DNA from 2 places in the Thioclava sp. F28-4 genome. Region 1 is predicted to be linked to the other one. Evidence: riboswitches for the same ligand, from Rfam matches in the RefSeq annotation. Region 1 holds a riboswitch; the other holds the start of a gene.

What was found. Region 1 has a riboswitch for cobalamin ahead of BMI87_RS09555 (TonB-dependent siderophore receptor). Riboswitches for the same ligand answer to the same signal wherever they lie in the genome.
Region 2: linked by a shared signal. The riboswitch ahead of nrdH (glutaredoxin-like protein NrdH) and the one ahead of BMI87_RS09555 (TonB-dependent siderophore receptor) in region 1 are both predicted to bind cobalamin.

What each region holds. Positions count from the first base shown of each region.
Region 1 is NZ_MPZQ01000003.1:400,093-415,290, reverse strand. Features, by position in the region: gene BMI87_RS09595 (ABC-F family ATP-binding cassette domain-containing protein) at 1-32, opposite strand, end outside; gene ndk (nucleoside-diphosphate kinase) at 307-729, shown strand; gene BMI87_RS09585 (TfoX/Sxy family DNA transformation protein) at 731-1,090, opposite strand; gene BMI87_RS09580 (Rrf2 family transcriptional regulator) at 1,648-2,127, opposite strand; gene BMI87_RS09575 (SLAC1 anion channel family protein) at 2,452-3,462, shown strand; gene speB (agmatinase) at 3,649-4,620, shown strand; gene BMI87_RS09565 (DUF1499 domain-containing protein) at 4,617-5,042, shown strand; gene BMI87_RS09560 (DUF475 domain-containing protein) at 5,157-6,203, shown strand; cobalamin riboswitch at 6,233-6,427, shown strand; gene BMI87_RS09555 (TonB-dependent siderophore receptor) at 6,564-8,387, shown strand; gene BMI87_RS09550 (ABC transporter substrate-binding protein) at 8,374-9,240, shown strand; gene BMI87_RS09545 (iron ABC transporter permease) at 9,237-10,220, shown strand; gene BMI87_RS09540 (ABC transporter ATP-binding protein) at 10,220-10,966, shown strand; gene BMI87_RS09535 (cobalamin-binding protein) at 10,966-11,757, shown strand; gene BMI87_RS09530 (FMN-binding glutamate synthase family protein) at 11,835-13,445, shown strand; gene BMI87_RS09525 (serine hydrolase) at 13,673-14,563, opposite strand; gene BMI87_RS09520 (YeeE/YedE thiosulfate transporter family protein) at 14,718-15,198, shown strand, end outside.
Region 2 is NZ_MPZQ01000001.1:57,817-73,014, forward strand. Features, by position in the region: gene BMI87_RS00280 (homocysteine S-methyltransferase family protein) at 20-1,069, shown strand; cobalamin riboswitch at 1,147-1,342, shown strand; gene nrdH (glutaredoxin-like protein NrdH) at 1,438-1,659, shown strand; gene nrdI (class Ib ribonucleoside-diphosphate reductase assembly flavoprotein NrdI) at 1,672-2,094, shown strand; gene nrdE (class 1b ribonucleoside-diphosphate reductase subunit alpha) at 2,076-4,235, shown strand; gene nrdF (class 1b ribonucleoside-diphosphate reductase subunit beta) at 4,244-5,233, shown strand; gene BMI87_RS00305 (ABC transporter permease) at 5,292-6,047, opposite strand; gene BMI87_RS00310 (ABC transporter ATP-binding protein) at 6,044-6,979, opposite strand; gene BMI87_RS00315 (ABC transporter permease) at 6,976-8,145, opposite strand; gene BMI87_RS00320 (ABC transporter substrate-binding protein) at 8,169-9,074, opposite strand; gene BMI87_RS00325 (efflux RND transporter periplasmic adaptor subunit) at 9,307-10,695, shown strand; gene BMI87_RS00330 (efflux RND transporter permease subunit) at 10,692-13,835, shown strand; gene BMI87_RS00335 (aldehyde dehydrogenase) at 14,050-15,198, shown strand, end outside.

The DNA.
Region 1 (15,198 bases):
ATCGAAAAGGAGATATCGGAGATGCGCAACATGGGGCCTGACTTGGCGCAGGGGCGGGCAACAGTCAATCGCTGCTGCGCGCCGCTGCCCCTTCGGCTTGGCAAAAATATCCCCGCCGGAGGCATCTGCGGGCGCAAACCCGCGCAACGACCTGCCGATCGGCCTTGACCAAACGGTCACAAACCCAATCTAGAGTCGCCGCAGCCCCGCCCATGAGGGCTTTTCAAGGCTTCCCCTGCATGGTAGCAGGCGCGGCAGATATTTCGGACCGGATACCGGCCACGAACCACAAGGAAAGGGTCACACATGGCCATCGAACGCACGCTGAGCATCATCAAACCCGACGCGACCAAGCGCAACCTCACCGGCAAGATCAACGCCAAGTTCGAGGAAGCGGGTCTGCGCATCGTCGCGCAGAAGCGCATCCAGCTGACCATGGATCAGGCCGGCAAGTTCTACGAAGTCCACAAAGAGCGCCCCTTCTACGGCGAACTGTGCGAGTTCATGGCGTCCGAGCCGGTCGTCGTTCAGGTGCTCGAGGGTGAAGGCGCGATCGCCAAGAACCGCGAAGTGATGGGCGCGACCAACCCGGCGGAAGCCGACGAGGGCACCATCCGCAAGGAATACGCGCTCTCCGTGGGTGAGAACTCGGTGCACGGCTCCGACGCTCCGGAAACCGCTGCGGAAGAAATCTCGTTCTTCTTCTCGGGTCTCGAGATCGTCGGCTGATCTAGCGTTTCGCGATCAGACCAATTTCCGAGAGGGCCGCGTCCAGCCGGGCGCGGCCCTTTTCTTTTGCGGATTGGGTGGTGCTGTCGCTCGCCGCGATCCGCGCCTTAAGTGCATCGAATTTCTTGCGGAATTCGGCCTTCTCCGTGCCGCGACAGTCGTTCCACGGGCGCCCTTGCAGTGCCATGTGCAGGGCGTAATAGCCGATGAAATGGGCGGGATTCCCGACCTCGATCCAAGCGGCATAGGCGGCGTCCGCGCCGATCTCGCGCAGTTCCTCTGCCGAGGTGATCCCGGCGCGGATAAAGCCCTCGGCGGTGGCGGGGCCGATCCCCTTTATGGATGTGAGAGAGGTGCTCATCGTGCCGGACGGTCCTTCGGGGCGCGCGGTATCAGTGTCGCGCGGGCTGGCGTCGGGACAGTTTGAGAGCAGACTTCGCGCCACGCAAGAGCAGCGCGAAGGAGAGATCGAAGGGGAGGCGGCGCGAAAACCGGCGGTGAATGAAGATGCCGGTTGCGGAGCCTGCCTGCGCCGCTATCATAGCGACGCGAGAAAGGGCGTCAGATGGACGCCCAGTCGTCGAATACGGTGCCGTTCTGTTGGGTCGTATTGCCCGTTTGGCCTTGTTGCTGGCCAGGACGGTTCGTGCCGCCTTGCTGTTGCTGGCCTGATTGAGTGCCCGATTGCTGTTGCATGACCTAAGCCTTGTGATGAGTCGCGTTTAGCGGGGTCTTCCCGTTGGTGCGACAAGTAGACACAGGCTCTCGCCGGGAAAAGGGGTGGTCAAGCGAAACTGAATTTTGATCTCTTTGCCGTGAGCGGGTGTCATGAAACTGTGACGTTGCCGCCACGAAAACGCTGCTGCGCACGGGAATGCGTCAGAAATAGGGACCTATCGGCGCGTCATGTCGCGGCGGTTATTCCGCGGCGCGTGCGGTTGCGCAGATCGACAGCGGCTGCAGGCCGGGCAGGCTGAGCATCGCCTCCAGCGCGGTGTTGTTGTCGACCAGATCGGCGAGCGTCTTGCGGTCCAGCGTCCCGTAGAAGGCCTCGAGCGCATCGGTCAGAGCATCGCGGAACAGACAGGCGTCGCGCAGCGGGCAGGTGTTGGTCTCGGTATCGAAACATTCGGCGAAGGGCAGGGCGGCCTCGAAGGCGCGCAGCACTTTGCCCACGCCGATCTCTTCGGGCGGGCGGGCAAGTTGCATCCCTCCGGCGCGGCCGCGCAGGGTGGTGATGAAATTCTCGCGCGCGAGCGTGTTGATGACCTGCGCGAGATGGTTCTCGGACGCGTTACAGGCCTCCGCGATCTCATGTTTGCGCACGGTGCGATGCGGATTGACCGCGCAGAACATCAGCACGCGCATCGCGAGATTGGTTCGTGTGGTCAGACGCATCGCAACTCCTCCAGCTCACGAAGCGGTGATATAGGTAAGTTTACCTCGCAGGTTTGACCTATGTCACGTTCCTTGAAAATTTTCGTCACAGAGCGGGGCTGGCGCAAGCGGGGATCCGCCAGAGGCAATATGCGCGGGACGTAGATGCGCGCTGCGCCCGGCGCGGCGAATGCGTCCATTTGTCAGACTCCTCACACACGGATGCGTGAGTAAATGAGAGGTGTGATCCCGCCGCGTGGGTTGGTCCGGCGCGGCGCGGGTGATCTGATCCGTCGCGTTGTGGGCCGTTCGGCCCCGCGCGGCGATGGCCACCGGGAGGGCAAGATGAGCAGTCTGGCTGAAACGAGTGCCGCGCATAGCCGGCTCGAGCATTTTCCGATCACCTTCTATGCGACGACGATGGGGCTCGGGGGCTTCACGCTGGCGCTGCGCGCGGCGGCCAAGCCGCTCGGGTTGGGACCGTTGCCCTATCAGGTGATGTTCGCGGTGACGGCGACCGTTTTCGTGCTGATCTCGGTCTTCTATCTCGCCAAGGCGCTGAAGCATCCGCAGGGCGTGAGCGCAGAATGGCATCACCCGATCCGGCTGGCCTTCTTCCCGACCGTCGCGATCTCGCTGTTGCTGCTGGCGACGGGGGCGTTGACGGTCTCGACCCCGCTTGCGCTCCTGCTGTGGCTTGCAGGCACGACCCTGCAGGGGATCATGACGCTCGCGGTCGTGACCAACTGGATCGGGACGCGCAGTTTCAAGCACGGGCAGCTGAACCCGGCATGGTTCATCCCGGCGGTGGGCAATGTGATCGTGCCAGTGGCGGGCGCGCAGCTCGGTTTCATCGAGATCAGCTGGCTGTTCTTCTCGGCCGGGATGCTGTTTTGGCTCGTGCTGCTGACGCTGGTGTTCAACCGTCTGATCTTCCACGATCCCCTGCCGAGCAAGCTGCAGCCGACGCTGGTGATCCTGATCGCGCCGCCCGCGGTGGCCTTCATCGCGTGGCTGCGCCTGACCGGCGAGCAGATCGTGCCCGGGGCCGAGATCGGACAGGGCGTCGATCCTTTCGCGCATATCCTTCTGTCGCTGGCCTATGTCTTTGCGGCGCTCGTCGCGGTGCAACTGCCGCGCATCCTGCGGCTGCCCTTCGCGATGAGCTTCTGGGCGCTGAGCTTCCCCATCGCGGCGCTGACCATCGCGACATTCCTGCATGCCGAATACGCCCATTCAGAGCCGCATCTGCGCATGGCGGTGGCGTTTCTCGCGATCCTTGCCGTGGTGATCGTAGGGCTCGTCTGGCGCACGGGGCTTGCGATCCTGCGCGGAGAGATTTGTCAGCCGGAGTGAGGGGGCGCGCCCCGAGGGGATGATCGTTTGTCTTTGCATGAGGTCAGGCGCTGCTCGGGGCTCGTCGTCCCGGGCGGAGCTATGCCCAAGCGCTGGAAGTCGGACGCGCCCCTCATCCCCTCGCACGGCAGCTTGACCTCCCGCGAGGGCTGGCGCAGATTTCGCGGGCGAAAAGGAGGGGCGATCATGGCTCTGGAAGATGCGAAAACCCAAGTGGATCAGGCTTTTACGCGGGCAGAGGCACGTGGCCTGAGCTTCGAGAATACCTTCGGCGGGGCCACCAGCTTCCTGCGGCGGCGCTATACGAAGGACCTCGCGGGCGCGCAGATCGCCGTGACCGGCATCCCCTTCGATCAGGCGGTGACGAACCGCCCCGGTACGCGTTTCGGGCCGCGGGCGATCCGCGAAGCCTCGACGCTGCAGGCGTTCGACGCGCCCTATGGCTGGGGTTACGACCCGTTCTCGGAACTCGCCATCGTCGATTACGGTGACATGCCCTTCGACTATGCCAATGTGCCGGAAGTGCCGGGCCGGATCGAGGCGCATCTGGGCGCGATCTTCGGGGCGGGCGTGGTGCCGATCACGCTGGGCGGCGATCACTTCATCACGCTGCCGATCCTGCGTGCGGCCGCTGCCAAACATGGGAAGATCGCGCTCGTTCAGTTCGACGCGCATTCCGACACTTGGGCCGATGACGATATGGACCGGATCGACCACGGCACGTTCCTGTATAAGGCGATCAAATCGGGCGTCGTGAAGGCGGAGAACACCGTCTCGGTCGGTATCCGCACCGACAATCCCGATACGCTGGGCGTGACGATCGTGGATGCGCCTTCGGTGCATCGCGAGGGCGTCGAGGCCACGCTGGAACGCATCCGCGCGGTCGTGGGCGACAAGCCCTGTTACATCACCTTCGACATCGACGGGCTCGACCCGGCCTTCGCGCCCGGCACCGGCACGCCGGTCTGGGGCGGTCTGGCCAGCTGGCAGGCGGCAGAGCTGTTGCGCGGGCTGAAAGGGATCAACCTGATCGGTGGCGATGTGGTCGAGGTCTCTCCGCCCTACGATCCGACCGGCGTGACGGCCATCGCGGGCGCCCATGTCGCGACCGAGCTGATCGCGCTGGCCGGTTGGGGGCTGCGGGAGGGCGCGGCATGAATCGGGCCGTGACGATCCTCGCGCTCGGGTTGGCTGCGGTTGCCGTAGCCGATGGCTGGGTGCGCTTCGCCCCGATCGACCCTGCGCGCTACAAGGTCGAGGGCTTGGCGAAAGCGCCCGGCGATCACCCCGAGACGGGCGGGTTTCAGGCGGCCCGCGAGGTCTCCGATCCGCTGGTGCAGATGGCCGCACTCGACAAGATCATCCGCGCCACCGCGCGCACGAAACAGGTGGCGGGCAGCGTCGATGAGGGGCATGTGGCCTATGTCACCCGCTCCGCCTTCTTCGGCTTTCCCGACGTCACCACGCTTTGGGTCGAGGGCAACACGCTGCAAATCCGCGGCCATCTCGTCTACGGCAAATCTGACCTTGGCGTGAACAAGGCCCGGATCATGGGCTGGCTCGACGAGGCGGGGCTGTAGGGGGGGCTGATCCGAGGCGCGCTTGCCGGGTCACAGCGATCAACTCTGACGGCGCGCTCCCTTGCGAAGAGAGGGGGCGAAGCCTAAGTGAGGCTCCATGCAGCCGGAGCCAGCATGACCACCATGTACCGTTATTTCTCCTGGGCCATCGCCGTCACCATCGCGGGGCTGGTCGGGTCGTTCGCGCTGGGATTTGCCCAGACCGGCGGGCTTGGCGGCGCGGTCTCTTTCCTGATGATCACGGCGGTGCTCGCCGTGCTGGAAATCTCGCTGAGCTTCGACAACGCCATCGTCAACGCCAACAAGCTGCACCAGATGACGCCAAAATGGCAGCGTCGTTTCCTGACCTGGGGTATTCTGATCGCGGTCTTCGGGATGCGTATCCTGTTCCCGCTGCTGATCGTCGTGATCGCCGCCGGGATCGGACCGTGGGAAGCGGTGCAACTGGCCGCGAAACATCCGGCGGAATATGCCGAGATCATCGAGGACGCGCATCTGTCGATCGCGGGCTTCGGCGGCGCTTTCCTGATGATGGTCGCGCTCACCTATTTCATCGACGAGGGCAAAGAGGTTGACTGGATCCGAGCGTTGGAGCGCCGTCTGCGCGCGCTCGCCTCGATCCGCGGCCTCGAGATCGGGCTCGTGCTGCTCGTCATTCTGGCCTTTACCTGGATCCTGCCCGAAGGGCGTGAGGACGAGTTCATGTTCGCCTCCATCTGTGGGCTTGCGACCTTCCTCGGGGTCGAAGTGCTGAGCCACGTGCTCGACCGGACGAATATCGCCGCCGAGACGGCCAAGGCGGGCCTCGGCGCGTTCCTCTATCTCGAAGTGCTCGACGCGTCCTTCAGCTTCGACGGGGTGATCGGGGCCTTCGCGCTGACCCAGAACCTGTTCCTGATCGCGATCGGTCTGGGGATCGGCGCGATGTATGTGCGCTCGATGACGCTGATGCTGGTGGAGCGCAACACGCTCAGCGAATTCCGCTATCTCGAGAACGGCGCCTTCTGGTCGATCCTGATCCTCTCGGTCGTCATGTTCGCGCAGACGTTGGTGGAAGTGCCCGAGGTGATTACCGGGCTGATCGGGGCGGGGCTGATCGGGCTGGCGCTGCTGTCCTCGATCCGTTTCAACAAGCGCAGCAGAGCCGCCGTCGAGAGTTGAAATTTTCTTGACAGACTGCGGCGCGCGCGGCACAGCAGGGGCACTTCGGTTCCGCCTTGGCGGATGAAAAGGGAACCCGGTGCGATGCGTGCATTCATTCCGGGGCTGCCCCCGCAACTGTGAGCGGCGAGTGACGGCTGACTGAGCCACTGGGGCGACCCGGGAAGGCCAGCCGAAACCAAGACCCGCGAGCCAGGAGACCTGCCGAGGCGCTCATCCTTTCTGCCTGTGCGGGGCGCGCAGCGGAGGCGGTCTTCCGTCAGTGGTGACATTCTCACCGTCGGCGGAAATTCCAAATTTCCAAAGACTTACGATACGAAGTTCACGCGACCACAGAGTCGCGATACGAGGGAATTGGATATGATCCGCACCCGTTTGACCGTGGGCCTGATGCTCACCACCGCGCTGGCAGCCCCCGCGCTCGCGCAAGACAGCCAACCTTACCAACTCGATGAGATCGTGATCTACCACGGCGCGCTCGAGCCGCAATCGTCGGACAAGACCGCGCAGGCGGTCACCGTGCTGTCGCGCAACGAGCTGGAGCGTTCGGGCCAGACCCGCCTTGCCAATCTGATCGCGCAATCGCCGGGCGTCGGCATCCTGTCGCGCGGGCCGATGGGCGCGCAGACCGGCTTCACCATCCGCGGCGTGTCGCAGAACTACGTCAAGGTTATGGTGGACGGGATCGACGTCTCCGATCCGTCCGCGACGCAGGTGCTGCCCGATCTGGGCCGGTTCAACACGTTCAACTACGACCGGGTCGAGATCATGCGCGGCTCGCAATCGGCGGTCTATGGCGGGCAGGCGGTCGCCGGGGTCATCAACCTCGACACGCCGCGTCCGACCGAGGATGGCGTGAGCCAAAGCGTCAAGGTCGAGCTCGGTTCCTACCAGACCGCGAATGCGGCCTATAACTTCGGTTGGAAGAAGGGTGACGACGAGCTCGCGATCCAGCTCTCGAAAGTCTACACCGCTGGTTTCTCAGCCGCCGACAAGAAGAACGGCAATACCGAGAAGGACGGCTACCGCGCCGACCGCGTGAGCCTGCGCGCGCAGAAGCGCATCTCCGACAATCTGCTGATCGGCTTCAACGGCTTTGCGCAGAACGACCGGGGTGAGTTCGATAACGGCTTCAGCTCGCCGCCCACGGACAGCAACGAATACACCATCCACAAGGAGCGGGGCGGGCGTCTCTTTGCCAAATTCGCGACCGGTCCGCTCGATCACGAGCTCGGTCTGACCTATTACACCACCTCGCGCTGGTATCCGGTCTATGACTATGGCTACGAGGGCAAACGCCGCAAACTCGACTGGAAAGCCTCGACCGATCTCGGGCCGGGCCGCGTGACCTTCGGCGCGGATCGCACGCTGGAAACCTATACCGGCACCTATGTCACGGGCGATGTTCTGACCGCGGATACGGGCGTCTTCGGCGAATATGCCTTCTCGCCGATGGACGGCGTGAACGTGACCGCCTCGGCGCGCCATGACGATCACTCGGATTTCGGCGGCAACACCACGGGCCGTCTCGGCGTCACCTGGCAGGCCGATGCCGCGACCCTCTTGCGTGCCTCGGTGGGCAACGGGTTCCGCGCGCCGTCGGGCTACGAGCTTTATGACGGCTATGCGGGCAATCCCGATCTCAAGCCCGAGAAATCGCTGAGTTACGACCTTGGGGTCGAGCGTGATTTCGGTGCGCATAAGCTGACCGCGACGCTGTTCCATATCGAGGTGAAGGACCTGATCGACTACAGCAACACGACCTACAGCTATTACCAGACCTCGGGCACCGCCAAGCGGCAGGGTCTGGAGCTGGGTCTGAAGGGGCCGATCTCCAGCACGGTCAATTACAGCCTCGGCTATACCTATCTGGATTCGAAGAACCCCGACGGGCTCTCTGCCGGCTCGACGTGGAACTCGGCCTTCGGGCGCCACACGCTGACCGCCGGGATCGACGCGCAGGTGACTGACAAGCTCACGCTCGCCGCCGATATGCGCGTGGTCACCGATCGTCAGAGCCAGCCCGATTACGGCCTGCTGAACGCGCAGATGACCTACGATCTGGGCAATGACAAAGAGGCCTATCTGCGTATCGAGAACCTGACCGACACCGATTACCAGCTCTGGCCGGGCTACGGCACCTCGGGTCGCGCCGCCTATGTGGGGCTGCGTGCGCGGTTCTGATCTGAAAGGGGCGGTTTGCGCCGCCCTTTTCGCCGCCTTGGCGGCGACCTCCTCCGCATGGGCGGGGGAGACTGCGGACGACGTGCCGCAGCGTGTCGTGTCCATGAACCTCTGCACGGATCAGTTGGCGCTGGCGCTGGCCGATCCGTCGCAGATCGTCTCGGTCAGCCATTTCGCGACCGATCCGTCGATGTCGGTGCATTGGAAACAGGCTGAAGACCTGCCTGTAAACTACGGGCGTGCCGAAGAAATTTCTATTCTCCATCCCGATCTCGTTCTGGCCGATACATGGTCGAACCCGGATACGATCCGCATGTTGCGCACGCTCGGGATCCGGGTCGAGCAACTGCCGCCCGGCACCTCGCTGCCCGAAATTCGGGGCCGGATCGAGACGATGGGTAAGCTGCTTGGCCATCCCGACCGCGCGGCAAAGATGCTCGCGGATTTCGATGCGCGGCTGGCAGCGATCGAGACGCCCGCGCCGGGGCTGAAAGCTGCGATCATCGGGCCCTCGGGCTATGGCTACGGGCCGCGGACCCTTGAAGGGCAAATCCTTGAAATGGCAGGGTTTGAGAACGTCGTCAGCGGGCCGGGGCTCGACTGGGGCGGACGGTTGCCGCTGGAAGATCTGGTGATGGATCGCCCCGATCTGGTGGTCGTCGGCGGCTCGCAAGGCGGCACCGGCACGAGCCGCGCGCAGGAGGTGTTGGCGCATCCGGTGCTGCGCGATCTGCCGGTCGTGCGGGGGCTGCGCGATGCAAGCTGGACCTGTGGCGCGCCCGCGATGCTGAATGCGGTGGAGATGCTGGCAAAGCTCGGGCGTGAAATCGAGAAAAAGAAGTTGACGCAATGAGTTATCGCACGATCTTCATTCTTCTCTCCGTCCTCTGTGCGGTGCTTTTCGCAGCCTCGCTGCTGATCGGGCCGTCGGGCATTTCGCCGCTTCACGGCCTCTCCGCGCTGATCTCTGGCGATGGAGCCGCAGGGCTGGTGATGCGCGAGTTGCGCCTGCCGCGCGCGATCCTCGGGATCGGCGTCGGCGCCGCACTGGGGCTGTCGGGCGCCGCGATGCAAGGCTTCCTGCGTAACCCGCTGGCCGAGCCGGGACTGATCGGGACCTCTGCCGGCGCGGCGCTCGGCGCTGTGATTGCGATCCAGACCGGGCTCTACGCGCTCTTCGCTCTGGCTCTGCCGCTGGCGGCGCTGGCGGGCGCGGGTGTGGCCGTCGCACTGATCCTGATCCTTGCGGGGCGCGAGGGTCGGGCGCTCGTGCTGATCCTTGCGGGGATCGCGGTCTCGGCGCTGGCGGCGGCGGCGACCGCGCTGGTGCTGAACCTCGCGCCGTCGCCCTATGCCGCGGCCGAGATCGTGTTCTGGATGATGGGCTCGCTCGCCGATCGCTCGATGACCCATGTGGCGCTGGCGCTGCCGTTCCTGATCGTCGGCGCGCTGATCCTGCTGCGCGCGGGGGCTGGGCTGGATGCGCTGAGCCTTGGGGAAGATGCTGCAGCTTCGATGGGCATCTCTTTGAAAAAGCTCAGGCTTCAGATTGTCTTCGGCACGGCGCTGATGGTGGGCGCGGCCACGGCTGTAGCGGGCGCGATCGGCTTCGTCGGCCTCGTCGTGCCGCATCTGCTGCGCAAATCCGTGGGCGCGCGGCCCTCGCGGCTGCTTCCGGCTTCGGCGCTTGGCGGGGCGGCGATGCTGACGCTGGCCGATATCGCGACGCGGGTGATCGCGCCCGAGCGCGACCTGAAACTGGGCGTTCTGACCGCGCTGGTCGGGGCGCCGTTCTTCCTGTCGATGATACGCAAAATGGGGCGCGAGGGCTGATGCTGGAGTTGGAAAACCTCACCGTTCTACGCGGCGAATGTCCGGTGGTCGATCGCGTCTCGGCGCAGGTCGGGCCGGGCGAGGTGATCGGGCTGATCGGGCCCAATGGTGCGGGCAAGACCTCGCTGCTGCGGGGCGCGATGGGGCTTTTGTCGCATCGCGGGGACAGCTCGCTTTCCGCGCTCGACCCGATGGCGCGGGCGCGGGCGGCGGCGTGGCTGCCGCAGGCGCGCGAGATTGCCTGGGGGCTGTCGGTCGCCGATCTCGTCGCGCTGGGGCGGCTGCCGCATGGCCGCGATCAGGCGACGCGCGGGGCGGCTGCAGTGGAGGAAGCGCTGCGTCGGATGGGGCTCGACAACTACCGCGACCGTGCCGCCACGCAGCTCTCTGGCGGCGAGCAGGCTCGGGTGCTGATCGCGCGGGCGCTCGCGCAGGAAAGCCCGCTGATCCTCGCCGACGAGCCTATCGCAGGCCTCGATCCGGCGGCGCAGATCGCGACGATGCAGGTCTTCACCTCCCATGCGCAGGCGGGCGGCGCAGTGGTCACTTCGCTGCATGATCTCGGGCTGGCGGCGCGCCATTGCACCCGACTTTGGGTGATGGATCGCGGGCGGCTGGTCGCGGACGGTGCGCCCGGCGAGGTGCTGACCGCGACGCTTCTGGCCGAGGTCTTCCACATCCGCGCGCACTTCAAGAACACGCCGGAAGGCCCCGTTTTTCAACCGCTTTCCACATTGGGGGTCTGATGGCATTTCCGGCCGAGCGCATCGTCTGCCTGACCGAGGAGGCGGTCGAGACACTTTACCTTCTGGGTGAGGACGCGCGCATCGTCGGCGTCTCTGGCTACGCGGTGCGACCCAAACGGGTGCGTCAGGAAAAGCCGCGCGTCTCGGCCTTCATCTCCGCCGATCTGCCGAAGATCCTCGCGCTGAAGCCGGACCTCGTTCTGACCTTCTCGGACCTTCAGGCCGATATCGTCGAGGGGCTGGTACGCGAGGGCGTCGCCGTGCACGCGTTCAACCAACGCTCGGTCGCGGGCATCCTCGACATGATCTGCACGGTGGGCGCGCTGGTGGGCTGCACCGAGCGTGCGGAACTGCTCGCCGCGGGTTACGAAACGCGTCTGGCGGAGATCGCCGCGAAGCCGCGCCCCAACCGTCCGCGCGTCTGGTTCGAGGAATGGGACGAACCGCTGATCTCTGCCGTGGGCTGGGTGTCGGAGCTGATCGAGATCGCAGGCGGGCGCGATGTCTTCGCCGATCTGGCGAGAGAGGGCAAAGCCAAGGATCGCATCGTCACTCCCGAACAAGTGATCGCCGCCGCGCCCGAGGTCATCGTGGGGTCGTGGTGCGGCAAGAAGTTCCGTCCCGAGAAAGTTTCCGCAAGGCCAGGCTGGCAGGACGTTCCGGCTGTTGCGCGAAACCGGCTGCACGAGGTCAAATCCACCCTGATCCTGCAGCCCGGGCCTGCAGCGCTGACCGACGGGCTCGACGCGCTGGAGGCCGCGATCTGGTCCGATCCGGGGTTGCGGGCGTAATAGTTCTTAGACATAGAGCCCTCGCGCGCTAGAGTGTCCGCGCAGGAACAGAGGCTACTTACCCCGCGGGAGGGGGCATGTTCACGCGTTTTATACGGTTTTCACCACTCGTCTTGTCAGCTCTGCTGACGCTCGCAGCAGTTTCCGGTTTGATCCTTACCGATTGGTTTCTGGTCATCGCGATCCTCTTCGGTTTCCTGACGCTGGTCGGGATCCACGATCTGATCCAGACCAAACACGCGATCACCCGGAACTATCCGATCCTCGGCCATCTGCGCTTCTTCTTCGAGGAAATCCGCCCCGAGATCCGCCAATACCTGATCGAGGGGGACGACGAAGACATTCCGTTCTCCCGCGCGACCCGCACGATCGTCTATCAGCGCGCCAAGGATATCGAGGATGCCAAACCCTTCGGCACCCGTATCCGCGTCTCGGAATCGGGCTATCAGTGGATCACCCATTCGGTGAAGCCGCGCCATATCGAGGATAGCGATTTCCGCGTCGAGATCGGCGGGGAGGCGTGCAAGCAGCCCTACAAGGCGTCGATCTACAATATCTCGGCCATGTCCTTCGGGGCGCTGTCGGCGAATGCGATCATGGCGCTCAACAAGGGCGCGAAGATGGGCGGCTTCGCGCATGACACGGGCGAGGGCGGGATTTCGCGCTATCACCGTGAGGGCGGCGATCTGATCTATGAGGTCGGCTCGGGCTATTTCGGCTGTCGCAACCATGATGGCAGCTTCAACCCCGAGAAATTCGCCAAACGCGCGCAGGACCCTCAGGTCAAGATGATTGAGCTGAAGCTGAGCCAGGGCGCGAAGCCGGGCCATGGCGGCATGCTGCCTGCGGCCAAGATCACCCCCGAGATCGCCGAGGCGCGCGACATCCCGATGGATCGCGACTGCATCTCGCCCGCCTCGCATTCGGCCTTCTCGACCCCGCTGGAGATGATGGAATTCATCGGCCAGCTGCGCGAGCTGTCGGGCGGCAAGCCGGTTGGCTTCAAGCTCTGCGTCGGTCACCGCCGCGAATTCATGTGCATCGTCAAGGCGATGCTGGAAACCGGCATCACCCCCGATTTCATCGTGGTCGATGGCAAGGAGGGCGGCACCGGGGCCGCGCCTCTGGAATTCGCGAACCACATGGGCTTCCCGCTCGTGGAAGGCTTGAGCTTCGTGCATAACACGCTGCGCGGGGCGGGGCTGCGCGATCAGGTGAAGATCGGGGCGTCGGGCAAGGTCGTGACCGCCTTCCACATCGCCAAGGTTCTGGCGATCGGGGCGGATTGGGCGAACTCGGCGCGGGGCTTCATGTTCTCGATCGGCTGCATTCAGGCGCAGTCGTGCCACACGAACAAATGCCCGACCGGGGTGACCACGCAGGACCCGATCCGTCAGCGCGCTCTCGTCGTGCCGGAAAAGTCGACCCGCGTGGCCAATTTCCACCGCAACACGATGAAGGCGCTGGCCGAGATGACGGGGGCTGCGGGCCTCACCCATCCGGGGCAGTTCCTGCCGCATCACCTGCTGGTGCGCGACCGCGAGCGCGATTTCAAAGTGGGCGACGAGATCTATCACTACATGCCCGAAGGGTTCCTCCTGCGCGAGGATGACGACCGCTTCGGCTATCTCAAGCGCTGGAAACGGGCCCGCGCCGAGGCGTTCGAGCCCTTCGACAGCGGCGTGTGAGATCGGATCTCACGGTGTCTTGGGAGAGGCGGCGACGGAGGTTGCCGCCTCTCTTTTTGGCGATGAGGGAGCGCCCGACCTCGGGTGGGCGCAGGCAAGGTCTCAGTGGTCTTCGCTTTATCGTGCCTTACACCTCCAACGCTGATGCGCGCGGTCTGGCTGCAAAAGCGCCCTCCCGGGGGGAGGTCGGGCGCTGCCCGGTGTTGGTCACACCGGGCTGGTCTTACTCACTGCGCGAGCAGGGCTTTTGCCACGGTCTGTTCGGCTGGCCCTTCGAAAGGGCCATGCGTGAAGGCGGCGGCGGTGCGGCCTGTCTCGGGGCAGCGATAGACGGCGTTGGAGCTGAACGGCCCCGCGCCGGAATGGCCGAAGACGCGGGTGTCGCCCCAGTCGCCGCACATCAGCCCCAGCCCGTACCCATGCCGCGTCCAGGGGCGGTCGGGCAGTGCGCCTCCCAACTCGCGGCAGGCGGTCATGCGGGCGAAAGCGCGTGGCGGCAGCAGCCCGCGCAGCCCGTGCAATAGCCGCGCCGCATCGCCCGCCGTGCCGATCAGCGTGCGGTGATAGACCCAGCCGGGGTGGTAGTCGCGCGCCTCGGGCCAGTGAAGCGGGGCGAAATCAGCGGGCGCTTCCGCGAGCCGGACGCTCTCCAGCCCTAACGGCCTCGCGATCCTCTCTTGCACCAGCTCCGCGAGGCTCCGGCCTGCGGCGCCTTCGATCACCTCGCGGGCGAGCATGTAGCCGAGGTTGGAATAGCGCCACCCTTCGCCGGGCGGAAATGGCGCGCGCTGTGCCAGAACCCGCGCCACCAGCAGATCGCGCGGCCAAGGCGTGCGCCCGGCTACGACATCCGCGTGATAGGCGGGTAGGGTGCCGTAATCGGGCAGGCCCGCGCTGTGCTCCAGAAGCTGCGCCAGCGTACCCCCCGCAACCAGCTCCGGCAGATCGAGCGGCGCGTCCAATTCGAGCCGCCCCTCGGCCTCGAGCATCAACGCCAGCGCCGCGATCACGGGCTTGGTGAAGCTCCAATAGGGAAAGAGGGGCGCGCTTTCCTGCGCCGTTTGGCAGCGAGCGTCGCGGTCAATCGTCGCGGTGAAGACGGTGGCGGGTTGGGTCAATGCTTTGTCTTTAAGTGATTTTTCCGGCGGGTCGGGCAGGGCGTTTCCCGAGTTTATGTCATTTGCCGCATCGCGGCGCTGAAAAAAGTTGAAACGGCTTTGGCGATTTGTATCATCACCTATGAATATGATCATGGGAGGAAGGGAGGCTTTCATGAGAGACGCACCCAAAGCATTTTGGTCACCGCTCGCCGCCGGCACCGCGCTCGGCCTAGCGCTGCTGTTGACCTTCGTCGTGACCGGGCATGGGCTCGGCGCATCCGGCTTCGTGACCCGCTTCGCGGCACAGGCCAATGACTGGGTCGCCCCGCAGGCGACCGCTGACAATTCCTATTTCGGCCCCTTCATGGCGGCGGGTAGCCCGCTTCTGAGCTGGATCACCTGGGAAGTGGTCGGCGTCCTGATCGGGGCGTGGCTCGGCGCGAAAGGCGCGGGCCGAATCTCGGTCAAGGTAGAGCGCGGCCCGCGCACCACGAGCGGTAATCGCCTCGTTTACGCGCTGATCGGCGGGGCGCTGGTGGGCTTCGGCGCGCGTCTGGCGCGCGGCTGCACCTCGGGTCTGGGTCTGTCGGGTAGTGCGACGCTCGCCGTGGCGGGCTTCGTCTTCCTGATCGGCTTCTTCGCGGCGGGCTTCG
Region 2 (15,198 bases), on a different contig from region 1:
GAACTGAGAGGATCTCTCCATGAATGACAACAAACTGACCCGCCTGCTCGACGCGCGCCCGGTGATCTGCGCCGAGGGCTTTCTGTTCGAACTGGAACGGCGCGGCTATCTGACCGCCGGGGAATTCGTGCCCGAGGTGGCGCTCGAATACCCGCAGGCGCTGCGCAATCTGCATATCGATTTCCAGCGCGCCGGCAGCGATATCGTCGAGGCCTTCACCTATAACGGTCACCGCGAGAAGATGCGCGTGATCGGCAAGGAAGACCTGCTGGAGCCGCTCAACCGCGCGGCGCTGAAAATCGCGCGCGAGGTCGCCAATGCGAAGACCGGCAACCTGATGGCGGGCAATATCTCGAACACGAATATCTGGGACCCGACCGATCCGGCACGGCAGGCCGAGGTGCGCGCAATGTTCGACGAGATGATCGGCTGGGCAGTCGAGGAAGGCGCGGACATTATCATCGGCGAGACCTTCTACTATGCGGGCGAGGCGCTGTGTGCGCTGGAGGCCGCGAAGGCGTCGGGTCTGCCGGTGGTGCTGACGCTGGCGCCGATGGCGGCCAACGAGATGATGGACGGGGTCGGCATCGTCGAGACCTGCCAGCAGCTCGAACAGGCGGGCGCCGATGTCGTCGGGCTGAACTGCTTCCGCGGGCCGCAGACGATGATGCCGTGGCTGCGCAAGGTGCGCGCAGCGGTAAGCTGCCATGTCGGCGCCCTGCCCGTGCCCTACCGGACCACGACGGAGGAGCCCACCTTCTTCAACCTCTCCGATCACAACGGCTGCACCTGCCCCTCGCCGCATGGCCGGACCTTCCCGACCGCGCTCGATCCGCTGGCGTGTAACCGCTACGAGATCGGCGCCTTCGCGCGTGAGGCGCAGGCGATCGGGGTGAATTACCTTGGCGTGTGCTGCGGGGCGAGCCCGATGCATATCCGCGAAATGGCCGAGGCCGTGGGCCGCGAGACCGAGGCCAGCCGCTTCTCGGAGCGGATGGAGAACCACTTCATGTATGGTCAGAACGCCCGCCTCCCGGCGCATATCCGGGCCCTTGGCGACGGCGCCTGAGGCTTAACGCTGCCCTGTCGCGCGCGCATTTCGCGCGGCAGGGCAATCTATATATTGACAGCCTTTATCGCATTAACCCAATATGATGTTGCTTTGGTTCCTGCGAGTCACTCCGCAGGCGAAGAGGGAAGCCGGTGAGAGTCCGGCGCTGCCCCCGCAACTGTAAGCGGCGAGCCTCAAGTCCGAATGTCACTGGTGCGATGCGCCGGGAAGACGGACCGAGAGGCGTTCGAGCCGCGAGCCAGGAGACCTGCCAGAGCAGATAGACGACGACCGCGGCGGAGGGCCCGGGCGCGTGGCAGTTCGCTTTGCGCCCTGCCCACGAGCCTTGTCCCGCGCTGCCGACAGCAAACAAAGGGACAGGAACCATGACCATCACCGTCTATTCGAAACCGGCCTGCGTTCAATGCACCGCCACGACCCGCGCGCTCGATGCCAAGGGGATCGATTACAACGTGATCGACCTGACCGAAGATGCCGCGGCGATGGAGATGGTGCAGGACCTCGGCTACCGTCAGGCCCCGGTCGTGATCGCGAACGAGGATCACTGGGCGGGCTTTCGCCCCGACATGATCAACCGGCTGGCCTGAGACCTAGCCGCGATGGGACAGGCAAAGCTGATCTATTACTCCTCGGCGTCGGGAAACACGCAGCGCTTCGTGGAGCGGCTGGGCCTGCCCGCGCTGCGCCTGCCCGTTTCGGCTGAGGCTCCGATGCCGACCCCGCCCGGCCCCTATGTCCTGATCTGCCCGAGCTATGCCGACGGCAAGGGGCGAGGTGCGGTCGCGAAACCGGTCATCGCCTTTCTCAACGACCCCACCCGCCGCGCGGGCCTGTGCGGCGTCATCGCCAGCGGCAATCGCAATTTCGGCGCACTCTTCGCCTGCGCGGGCGATCTGCTGGCGCGCAAATGCAATATCCCCGTGCTTTACCGGTTCGAGCTGGCAGGCACGGACAGTGACATCGCCCGCGTACGCGCAGGTCTCGAAACCTTCTGGAGGCAGGAATGCTCGATAGCGACGTGAAACCGAGCGGGGCCATGGCCTCTGAATTCGCGGGGCTTGATCACCACGCGCTCAATGCGATGCTCAACCTCTATGATGCGGAGGGCAATATCCGCTTCGACGCCGACCGGATGGCGGCGCGGCAATATTTCCTGCGCCATGTGAACCAGAACACGGTGTTTTTCCATTCGCTGGATGAAAAGCTCGGCTATCTCGTGGAGGAAGGCTATTACGACGCCGCCGTGCTCGATCAGTATTCGCGCAACTTCCAGCGCGCGATCTGGGACGCGGCCTTTGCTGCCAAGTTCCGCTTTCCGACCTTCCTCGGCGCGTTCAAATATTACACCTCCTACACGTTGAAGACCCGCGACGGGCAGCGGTATCTCGAACGCTACGAGGATCGGGTCGTGATGGTGGCGCTGACACTCGCGCGCGGCGACGAGGCGCTGGCGATGCGGCTGATGGAAGAGATGCTGGCAGGCCGCTTCCAGCCCGCGACGCCGACCTTCCTCAATGCGGGCAAAAAGGCGCGGGGCGAATTCGTGTCGTGTTTCCTGCTGCGGCTGGAAGACAACATGGAAAGCATCGGGCGCGGCATCAACTCGGCGCTGCAACTGTCGAAACGCGGCGGCGGCGTGGCCCTGATGCTGACCAATATCCGCGAATATGGCGCGCCGATCAAAGGGATCGAGAACCAGTCCTCGGGCGTGATCCCGGTGATGAAGCTGCTCGAAGACAGTTTCAGCTACGCCAACCAGCTCGGCGCGCGTCAGGGCGCGGGCGCGGTCTATCTGCACGCCCATCACCCCGACATCCTGCGCTTCCTCGACACCAAGCGCGAGAATGCGGACGAGAAAATCCGGATCAAGACGCTGAGCCTCGGCGTGGTGATTCCCGATATCACCTTCGAACTCGCGAAGAAGAACGAGGAGATGTATCTCTTCTCGCCCCATGACGTGGAGCGGGTCTATGGCTGCGCCTTCTCGGAGATTTCCGTGACCGAGAAATATCACGAGATGGTCGATGACGCGCGCATCCGCAAACGCAAGATCAACGCCCGCGCCTTCTTCCAGACGCTGGCTGAGATCCAGTTCGAAAGCGGCTATCCCTACATCATGTTCGAGGACACGGTGAACCGCGCCAACCCGATCGCGGGGCGCATCACCATGTCGAACCTGTGTTCGGAAATCCTGCAGGTGGCCGAGCCCTCGGAATTCGACGAGGATCTGGGCTATGCGCGGATGGGCACCGATATCTCGTGCAATCTGGGCTCTCTCAACATCGCGAAGGTGATGGATGGCGGCGATCTGGGCGCAAGCGTCGGGGCGGCGATCCGCGCGCTTTCGGCGGTGTCGGAGATGAGCGCCATCAACGCCGTCCCCTCGATCCGCAAGGGCAATGAGGAAAGCCACGCGATCGGGCTGGGCCAGATGAACCTGCACGGCTTCCTCGCCCGCGAGCGCATCCATTACGGCAGCCCCGAGGGGATTGAGTTCACCTCCGTCTATTTCGCCGCCGTGGCCTATCACGCGCTGGCGGAATCGAACCGGCTGGCAGCCGAGCACGGGCGCAGCTTCAAGGGGTTCGAAGCGTCCGCCTATGCGGATGGCAGCTTCTTCGAGAAATACGTGACCCGCGATTGGCTGCCTGAAAGCGAGACCGTCACCGCCCTGTTCGACCGCTTCGGGATCACCCTGCCCTCGCGCGACGACTGGGCCGCCCTGCGCGAACGGGTGATGGAGACCGGCCTGTGGAACCGCAATCTGCAAGCCGTGCCGCCGACCGGCTCGATCAGCTATATCAACAACGCCACCGCCTCGATCCACCCGATCACCGCGAAGATCGAGATCCGCAAGGAAGGCAAGATCGGCCGGGTCTATTACCCCGCGCCCTACATGACGAACGACAATCTGGAGTTCTACCGCGACGCCTATCAGATCGGTCCCGAGGCGATCATCGACACCTACGCGGCGGCGACCGAGCATGTCGATCAGGGGCTCTCGCTGACGCTGTTCTTCCCCGCCGAGGCCACGACCCGCGACATCAACCGCGCCCAGATCTACGCATGGCGGGGCGGCATCAAGACCATCTACTACATCCGCCTGCGCCAAGCGGCCCTTGAGGGGACCGAGGTGCAGGGCTGCGTATCCTGTTCCCTGTGAGGCCCGCCATGAAAGATCTGCACACGCCCCGCCCCGTTCCCCGGCCCGTTCCGCGCGCCGTCAACTGGAACCGCCTTCAGGACGACAAGGATCTGGAGGTCTGGAACCGGCTCACGTCGAATTTCTGGCTGCCCGAGAAGGTGCCGCTGTCGAATGACATCCAAAGCTGGTCGCAACTGACCGAGGACGAACAGACCCTCACGATCCGGGTTTTCACCGGGCTGACGCTGCTGGACACGATCCAGAACACGGTCGGCGCGCCCGCGCTGATGGCGGATGCGGCCACGCCCCATGAGGAAGCCGTGCTGTCCAACATCGCCTTCATGGAGGCTGTGCACGCGCGCAGTTATTCGTCTGTCTTCTCGACTTTGTGCAACACCGCAGAGGTCGACGAGGCCTTCCGCTGGTCGCAAGAAAACCCGCATCTGCAGGCCAAGTCGCGGCTGATCCTTGACGAATATGACGCGACCGGGAGCCCGCTCAAACGCAAGGTCGCGAGCGTCTTTCTGGAAAGCTTCCTGTTCTATTCGGGCTTCTACCTGCCGATGCACTGGTCGAGCCGCGCACGCCTGACCAACACCGCCGACCTGATCCGCCTGATCATCCGCGACGAGGCGATCCACGGCTATTACATCGGCTACAAGTTCCAGCGCGCGCTGGAGCATGTGACCGAGGCCGAGCGCGCCGAGATCAAGGATTTCGCCTTCTCGCTGATGTTCGACCTCTATGACATCGAGGGCCGCTATACCGAGCAGCTCTACGACGGTCTGGGCCTGACCGAGGATGTGAAGCACTTCCTGCATTACAACGCCAACAAGGCGCTGCAGAACCTCGGCTACGAGGCGCTATTCCCCGACGAGGCCACCCGCGTGAACCCCGCGATCCTCGCCGCCCTCTCGCCCGGATCGGACGAGAACCACGACTTCTTCTCGGGCTCGGGGTCGAGCTATGTGATCGGCAAGGCGGTCGCGACCGAGGACGAGGACTGGGCGTTCTGAACCCGCCGCCGCCCGCGCCTCAGACGGGGCGCGGGTCGCTCCTCGAGCCTGCCCGGTTTCAGGTATCGGCCCCGACGGACTGCCTGCCCAAACGCCGCGTCAGAGCGGTCTCCAACAGGCTCAGCGCGTCGTAGACGAGCACCGCGAACAGCCCCACGATCACGCCGCCTTGCAGGACGAAGGCGGTGTTGCTCGTCAGAAGCCCCGCGATGATCACCTCGCCCAAAGTGCGCGCGGCCACGGTGGAGCCGACGGTCGCCGTGCCGATTGCAATCACCACCGACAGCCGGATGCCCGTCAGGATTACTGGCAGCGCCAGCGGCAGTTCCACCCGGATCAGACGTTGCCATCGAGTCAGGCCGATGCCGCGGGCGGCCTCCATCGTCGCGGGCGGCAGGGTCGAGAGCCCCGCGATGGCCGTCTCGAAGATCGGCAGCAACCCGTAGAGGAACAGCGCCACCAGCGTCGGCCCCGCCCCGAAACCGAGCGCGGGCACCGCCAGCGCCAGCACCGCGACGGGCGGAAAGGTCTGGCCGATATTGGTAATCGTGCGCGACAGCGGCAGGAAGGCCGCGCCCGCAGGCCGCGTCACGAGGATGGCAAGGCCCACCGCGACGAGCGTCGCCAGCCCGGAGGCCAGCGCCACGAGCCCCAGATGGCTCAGCGAGAGCGACAGGATCGAGGCGCGCTCGTAGATCACCGGACCGCCCGCCGGGGCGAAGGGCGCAAAGACCGGCGCGAACCAATGCGGGCGCAGAACCAGCGCCAGAAGCAGCCCCACGCAGGCGGCTCGGATCATGCCGCTACGGCTCATGCCAACTCCGCCGCGCGGGCACGGATCGTTGCCAGCGTGACCCGGCCAAGCGGTGTGTCCCCATCGGCCACCGGCAGCGCCTCGACGCGGCGCCAGAGGCACAGCGACAGCGCATCGCGCAGGCTCGTGTCGGGCGCGATGGGCTCGCCCTCGGCAGTGCCGTCTTCCAGCACCTCCGACACCGGGATCAACGACAACAGCCGCAGCGGACGGTCCACGCCGCCCACCATCTGCGCCACGAAATCGGTCGCGGGCGCGGCGATGATTTCGGCGGGCGTGCCATGTTGCAGCAGCTTGCCGCCATCCATCACCGCCACCCGGTCGCCCAGATGGATCGCCTCTTCCATGTCATGCGTCACGAGCACGATGGTCGAGCCCAACTGACGCTGGATATGTCTCAGATCGGCTTGCGCCCGGCCCCGAATGATCGGGTCGAGCGCGCCGAAGGGTTCGTCCATCAGCAGCAGATCGGGGCGCGAGGCGAGCGCGCGCGCTACGCCGACGCGCTGTTGCTGGCCGCCCGACAGCTCCGCCGGGTAGCGGTCGCGAAACTGCGCGGGCTCCATCGAGAACAGGTCCAGCAACTCGTCGACACGGGCGCGCGTCTTGTCCTTGGACCAGCCGAGCAGCTTGGGCACCGCGCCGATATTGCCCGCGATCGTGTAATGTGGGAACAGCCCGTCGCCCTGAATGACATAGCCGATCCGGCGGCGCAGCTCGTGCTTGGCCAGCGCGCTTGTGACCTCGCCGTTGATCCGCACCTCGCCGGAACTCGGTTCGATCAACCGGTTGATCATCCGCAGAAGCGTGGTCTTGCCCGAGCCGGACGTGCCCACGATCACCGTGATCGTGCCGGTCTCGACCGTCATCGACACGTGGTCGACCGCCGCGGTGTCCTCATAGAGCTTCGTAATCTCGTCGATTTCGATCATTCTTCTCGCTCCGTTCGGGGGGTCGTCAGTTCGACGAGGATGTCCATCGCGATGGCCGAGATCAGCGCCAGCGCAACAGTGGGCAATGCGCCCAGCAAGATCAGGTCGCCCGCCGTCTGGTTGAGGCCCTGAAACACGAAGGTGCCGTAGCCGCCGCCGCCGATCAGCCCGGCGATCACCGCCAGTCCGATATTCTGCACGAGCACGATGCGCAGCCCCGCCAGCACCACCGGCAGGCCCAGCGGCAGTTCCACCCGGGTCAGACGCTGGCGCCATGTCATGCCCATCCCGCGCGCGGCCTCGAGCGTGGCGGCGGGCGCGGTGCGCAGCCCGGCCAGCACATTGGCGACCACGGGCAGCAGCGAATAGAGGGTCAGCGCGAGGAAGGCCGGCGCGAAGCCGATCCCGGCGATGCCGATCGCGCGGGCGCCGGGGATGACGCCGCTCAGCCAGCTTAGAACCGGGATCATGATCCCGAACATCGCAAGCGACGGAATCGTCTGCAGGAAGCTCAGCACCGGCAAGAGCGCGCGGCGTAGCCCGGCGTTGCGGTGGGACATCACGCCCAGCGGCAGGCCGATCACCGCCGCCGCCAGAAGCGAGCCGAAGGCAAGTCCCAGATGGCGCAGGCTCGCGGTGTAGAAGGCATCCTTGCGGCTCGCGAATTCCTGCGCGATGGACAGATCGCTCAGCGCCCCCGACCACAGCAGCGCGCCAATCAGCGCAAGCACCAGCACCAGCAGCCCCGCCCGCGCGGCAGGCCCCGGCGACAGCGCGGAAAGCGCATCGGCCATCATCAGCGCGAAGACCACCAGCAGGAACCAGAAGCCCGCCGCCGGAGAGACGCGGGCATACTCCCCTGCCTCCTCGAGCAGGGAAGACGCGCCGAGAACCAGCAGCCAGACCAGCCCCGCAAGGCCAAGCGCAGCCCCCGCGATGCGCAGAAAGGGCCGCGCGGCGGGCAGCCCCAAGGCGAGCCCCAACAGCATCAGCGCGATCCCCGGCCCCGTGACCTGCGGCGCGGCGAGGGTCCAGAGCGCCCTGCCCTCACCGGCGACGATCCGGTTCGCCGCCAAGGTCATGAAGGGCGCGAAGATCGCGGCCAGACCCAGCACCGCAAACAGCACGCCCGGCGGCGACAGCCCCGCCATCGCGGAGCGCGTCACCGCCCGTTTGCGCGCCGCCGCAGTCAGTTCAGCACTCCGATCTGCGTCAGGTAGTCCTTCGCGACCGCCTCGGCGGGCTCACCGCCGACCTGAATACGACCGTTCAGCTTTTGCAGCGTCTGCATGTCGAGCTTGTCGAAGATCGGGTTAAGAACCTCGGGGATCTTCGGATATTCCTTCAGCACCGCGTCGCGCACGATCGGGGTGGGCTCGTAGACCGGCTGCACGCCCTTGTCGTCTTCCATCACGACGAGCCCCGCCGCGCCGACACCGCCATCGGTGCCATAGGCCATCGCCGCGTTCACCCCCGAGGTGCCGCGCGCCGCCGCCTGAATGGTCGCCGCCGTGTCCCCGCCCGACAGAACCACGGTCTGATCGGGGCTCAGCTTGAACCCGTAGGCCGTCTGCATCGCGGGCAGCACGGCGGGGGACGAGACGAACTCGGTCGAGGCTGCGAGCTTCACATCGCCGCCCTTCGACACCCATTTGCCGAAATCGGACATGGTGGTGAGGTCGTTCTCCTTGGCCAGCGCGCCCGTCACCGCAATCGCCCAGGTGTTGTTGGCCGGCGCGGAGTCGAGCCAAGTGATGTCGTTCTGCTTGTCGAGCTCGGCGGCGCGGTCATGGGCCTTCGTGGCATCCTTCCAGATGTCGCTATCGGCCTCGTTGAAGAAATAGGCCGCGTTGCCGGTATATTCTGGGTAGATGTCGATCTGGCCCGCGAGGATCGCCTTGCGCACGACCTGCGTGCCGCCCAGCTGCAACCGCCGCTCCACCGGCATCCCGGCATTTTCCAGCGATAGCGCGATGATGTTGCCCAAGAGACCGCCTTCGGTGTCGATCTTGGACGAGACGGTGATATCGGCCTGCGCGGCGGAGGCGAGCGCGCCCCCGAAGACCGCAGCGGCCACGATGAGAGGATATTTCATGGCTGGTCTGGCTCCCTGACTGATGTCTGTGCGTGTCTCGAGACGTGATCTCGCCTGAGGTAGGGCCCGACCCGCGCCCGCCAAGCCTCCGGGGCCGCGTCGTCGGCCCACCAGCCGCATGCGACGCCCCGGCCCGGCCATCGGGCCTTTCAGGGGGTGCGTCACATTTGCGCTAGCCCGACGCGCTCAGGTTTGCATAAGTAGTCAAAAGACATGCGCGAAGAGGGACGTCATGGTTGGAATTGGAACGGGCCTCGCACGGCTCGCGATGGTGGCGGTTCCGACCGCACTCGGTGTGGCCGCGATCGTCTTTGCGGGCGATCTGAAAGCTCTGCCCAGCCCGAGCGAGGCGAATCGCCCGGCGACACTGGTGCGGGTGATCACGCTCGCGCCCATCGAGATGATCCCGCGCGTCACCGGCTATGGCACGGTCGCGCCGGTGCGCGAATGGCGCGCTGTCGCCCGGATCGAGGGGGAAATCCGCGACATCGCCAAACCGCTCGCGCCGGGCGATATCGTGGCCAAGGACACGCCGCTTTTCACCATCGACGACAGCGATCTGAAACTGCAGCGCGCCAGTCTCGAGGCGCAGGTCGCGGCCTCCAAGGTCAAGGATGACACGGTGCGCACGAGCCTCGAACTGGCGCGCTCCGATCTCGCGCTGGCCCAGGACGAGCTCGACCGCCAGAAAACGCTGCACGATCTGGGCCGGATCACCCAGCCCCAGCTCGACGCGGCGCGCCGGCAGCAGCTGACCGCGCAGACCAAGGTGACCGATCTCGAAAGCCAGCTGAAACTGAACGAGGCCGAACGCGAGGTGCTCGATACGCAGGCGGCGACGATAGACCGGTCCATCGGGCTGTCGACGATCACGGCGCCTTTCGAGCTGCGGGTCAATTCGCTCGACGCGGATCTGGGGCAATACGTCAATCGCGGTCAGGTTCTACTTAGCGGCGAGGGCGTCGCGGCGGTCGATATCTCGGCGCAATTCCCGATCGGGCGGATGGGCCCCCTGCTCCGGCTCGCGGGCGACGGCACCAAGGTCACCGATCTAAAGGCGCGCGTCACCCTGCCCGAGCCCGAGCATCCCATTGTCTGGAAGGCCAAGGTCGAGCGGATGGGCGAGGCGATCGACGAAACCACGCAAAGCGCGCCCGTCGTGGTGCGCGTCGACGATCCGCTGGGTCAGGCGCAGGCGGGCGAGCGCCCGCCCCTGCGGCGCAACATGGTGGTGGCGGTGGAACTCGCCGCGCCGAAGCAGAGCCTGCTCGTCGTGCCCGCCGAAGCGGTCGCCGGGGGGGCTGCGATGGTGGTGTCCGAGGATGGCACGCTGGCGAAGCGCGCGGTGAAGACCAGCTTCGTCTCGGGCGATCTGGCGGTGATCGCGCAGGGCCTCAAGGCGGGCGACAAGCTGGTCGTCACCGATCCTTCGATCGCCGTGCCGGGCATGACGGTCAAGGCGACCGAGGATGAGGCGCGCAAGGCCGAGATTGCCGCCGAGGCGCTCGGCCAGACGGCCACCAGCCCGCAACCGGGCAGCGGTGGCGGTGGCGGCGGAGGTGGCGGCAAGGGGGCCGCGCCCGAAGGCGACGCCGCCAAGCCCGCGGGAGATGCGCAATGATCGCGCTTTTCGCTGGCCATCGCACGGCGGCCAATATCGCGATGATCGCGATTGCGGGCCTCGGGCTGATGGCGCTGCCGAGCCTGCAGCGCGACACTTTCCCCGCCACGCCACCCTCGGATGTCTCGGTCCGCATCACCTATCCCGGCGCCGCGCCTTCAGAGGTCGAGACCGGCATCTGCACCGTGACCGATCCGGTCCTGACGCGGGTCGAGAACCTTGCGAAACTGACCTGTCTTGCGCGTGACAACAGCGCCCAGATCACCGCCGAGATGATCGAGGGCGCGGAAATGACGCGCTTCTACAACGACATCAAGGATGCGGTGGACGGGATCAATTCCTTCCCCGACAAGGCCGACGATCCGGTGGTGCAGATCGTCGAGCGCACCGCCTCGGTCTCGTCGGTGGCAGTGACCGGGCCGGACGATCCGGCGGTGCTATACGCCTATGCCCAGAGCTTCGCCGATCAGCTGCGCGCCGATCCGGCAATCTCGCTGGTCTCGGTGAACGGCTTCTCCGACCGCGAGATCGCGATCGAATTCGACCGCGCCGCGCTGGAGCGCTTCGGGCTCGACATGGGCTCTGTCGGTGCGACGCTGGCGCGCTACAGCCTCGACATGCCCGCGGGCTCGCTCGAGGGGCGCTCGGGCGAGGTGGCGATCCGCTTCCTCGGCGAGAGGCGCACGCCTGCCGAGCTTGCGCAGATCCCGATTGCGGGCAGTGCCGCGGGCGGCGAGGTGCGCTTGGGCGATGTCGCGACGATCCGCGAAGGCTTCGCCGATCCCTCGCAGGCCACCTATTTCGACGGCAAGCGCGCCGCCATCGTCTCGGTTCAGAAGACCGCCTCGCAGGATGCGTTGCGGGTGCGGGCCGCACTCGATCGCGAGATGGCACAGGCGCAGGCCGAGGCGCCGGGCAATATCCAGCTCGCGATCTCGGCGGATTCCACGCGCAACATCGTCGAGCGCCTGCGCATCATCGGGGTCAACGGGCTGCAGGGCCTGATCCTCGTGCTCGTCGCGATGTGGCTGTTCTTCGGTCTGCGCATGTCCTTCTGGGTCGCGATGGGCCTGCCGATCAGCTTCCTCGGCGCGATATTCGCGATGCAGTTCCTCGGCTACACGATCAACATGATGACGATGGTGGCGCTGCTGGTCGCCACCGGTCTGTTGATGGACGATGCGATCGTGATCTCGGAAAACATCGTGCGCAGGCGACAAACGGGAGAGCCCGCCCGTGTTGCCGCCGTCAAAGGCACGATGCAGGTCTTTCCCGGCGTTCTGGCGTCTTTCCTGACGACGGCGATGGTGATCGGGCCCCTGAGCTTCCTGACCGGCAATATCGGCGCGCTGCTGAAATATATCCCGATCGTGCTGCTGATCACGCTGACGGTCAGCCTGATCGAGGCCTTCCTGATCCTGCCCGCCCATATGCGCCACTCGCTCAAACACGACATGCGCCCCGGCCCCGTGCAACGCGCGGTCAACGGCGCCTTCGAGCGGCTGCGCGACCGTGTCATCGTGCCGCTTGCCGGGGTCGCGCTGCGCTGGCGCTACCTCACGCTGGGGGTTGCGATCTTTGTCGTGGCGCTCTCGATCGCGCCCTTCACCGGGGGCTTCCTGAAGTACCAGAGCTTCCCGACGCTGGAGAGCGACACGGTCGAGGCGCGGCTTCTGCTGCCCGCGGGTGCGCCGCTCTCGCTGACCGAGGCGCGGGTGAGCAAGGTCGTCAAGGCGCTCAAGGAGATGGATGCCGAGCTGAGCCCCGCTCAGCCGGACGGCCAGCCCCTCGTGCAAAGCTACACGATTACCTATGGCAGCAATGCCGACAGCCCGACCACGGGGCCGAACATGGCCACGGTGAGCGCCTCGCTTCTGCCCGCAGGGACACGCACCACCGATGTCGGCACCGTGCTCGATCGCTGGAAGCAATTGGTTGGCAAGATGCCCGACATGGCCGCCTTCCGGATCACCGACAAGGAGCGCGGCGCGGGTGGCAAACCGATCGATCTGCTGGTCACCGGCCCCGATCTCGCTGATCTGGCGACCACCGCACGCGAGCTGCGCCGCTTCTTCCGCGGCTTCGACGGGGTGCGAGACGTGACCTTCGACCTGCAGCCGGGCAAGCCGGAGCTGGTGGTGCGGATGAAACCGGCGGTGGCCAACCTGCTGGGCGTGACGCCTGCCGCGCTGGCCGGTGAGCTGCGCGCGGCCTTCCGGGGCGACAGCGCGGTCAGCTTTGCCGATGCGCGCGGTCAGGTCGATATCGTCGCCCGGCTCGCGCCCTCCGAGCGGCGCGCTATCGGTGATGTTCTCGCGCTGCGGGTGCCCGGCAAGGACGGCGCGCTGGTGCCGCTCTCGGCGGTGGCGACGGTCAGCGAGACGCGCGGCTACACCACGATCACCCATGTGAACGGGCAGCGCGCGGTCTCGGTGCAGGGCACGATCGACCCGACGCGGGCCAATTCGCGCGAGCTGATGGCGGCGATGCGGGCCGATTACCTGCCCGAACTGGCGCAAAAGCGTCCCGACGTGAAGGTGCAGGTTCTGGGCGAGGAACAGGACACCGCGACCACCGGGGCGTCGCTCGTACGCTTCATGACGGCGGGCGCGGTCGGGGTCTACCTGCTGCTGGCCTTCTACATGGGCAGCTTCATCCGCCCCATCGCCGTGATCGCGACGATCCCGCTCAGCCTGATCGGCGTGATGTGGGGGCATGTGCTGCTTGGCCTTCCGCTCTCGCTGCCGAGCCTCGTGGGGCTGGCGACGCTGGCGGGCGTGGTGGTGAACGACGCGATCCTGCTCGACGCGTTCATCGGCGAGCGACGTGCGACCGGCACCCCGATGCTCGAGGCCGGAAAGGAGGCCGTGCGCGACCGCTTCCGCGCGATCTTCCTGACCTCGCTGACGACGGTGGTCGGGCTCGGCCCGCTTTTGCTGGAGACTTCGACGCAGGCGCAATTCCTGCGCCCGATCGTGGCGAGCCTCGCCTTCGGTCTGAGCGCGGCCACGGTGCTCTCGCTCTTCGTGACCCCGGCGATCCTCGCGGTGCTGGAGGATTTCGGCATCCGCACCGCCGATCCCGAGCCCGAGGAGACGGCCCCCTCTGTCGAGCACCCCGCCGACGCCCTGCGCGTCTGAGGGGGCATTCGGTCCGATCTGGTTAGGAGAGCGTCGGTCTGACGCTCTCCGCCTAGAGGCTGTCCCCCGCCGTTGCGGCTTTGTGACGTCATCCCCCCTTGCAATCCGCACCTTGGTGCCCGGACTATCACTATGATTGCCCGGGAAGACGCGACACCAGACGGGCGCGCGCGGTGCTCCGCAAATGCGACAGAAATCGAGGAGGAGAATACCCATGAAAGAGATCGGAATGCTGCTGGACGGGGCCTCCGCCCCTTCCGCCTCGGGCGCAAGTTTCGACCGGATCGATCCCGTCACCGGCGAGGTCGCCACCCGCGCCGCCGCGGCGGGGCGTGACGATGTCGAGGCGGTCGTGGCCTCTGCCGCGCGCGCCTTTCCCGGCTGGTCCGCGACCGGGCCGAACGGGCGGCGCAAGATCCTGTCGAAAGCCGCTGACGTAATGGAGGCTAGAGCCGACGACTTCGTTCAGGCGATGATCACCGAGACCGGCGCGACCGGGGCCTGGGCCGGGTTCAACGTCCATCTCGCCGCGGGCATGATCCGGGAGGCTGCGGCGATGACCACCCAGATCGGCGGCGAGATCATCCCCTCCGACAAGCCCGGCACGATGGCGATGGGCGTGGCGCGCGCCAAGGGCGTCTGCCTCGGTATCGCGCCGTGGAACGCGCCGGTCATCCTCGGCACGCGGGCGGTCGCGATGGCGCTCGCCTGCGGCAATACCGTGGTGTTGAAAGCGTCCGAGATGTGCCCCGCGACGCATCGCCTGATCGGGGAATGTTTCGCGGAAGCCGGACTGCCCGAGAGCGCGCTCAACGTCTTGACCAACGCCCCCGAGGACGCCGCCGATGTCGTCGAGGCGCTGATCGCGCATCCTGCGGTCAAGCACGTGAACTTCACCGGCTCTTCCGCCGTCGGCCGGATCATCGGGCGGCTCGCGGGCGAGCATCTGAAACCCTCGCTGCTGGAGCTGGGCGGCAAGGCGCCGCTGATCGTGCTCGACGATGCCGATCTCGACGGGGCGGTGAATGCCGCGATTTTCGGCGCCTTCATGAACCAGGGCCAGATCTGCATGTCGACCGAGCGGATCATCGTCGACGAGAAAGTGGCCGACGCCTTCGTCGAAAAGCTCGCCGCGCGCGCCAATGCCCTGCCCGCGGGCGATCCCCGTGGCGAGGTGGCGCTGGGGGCGCTTGTCTCCGAGGCGGCAGCCGAGAAGATGGATGCGCTGATCGCCGACGCCACCGGGAAAGGCGCGAAACTTGTCGCCGGTGGCTCTCGCGAGGGAACGATCGTCGCGGCGACGCTGCTCGACGGCGTCGCGGAAGGCATGCGCATCTATGCCGAGGAGAGCTTCGGCCCGGTC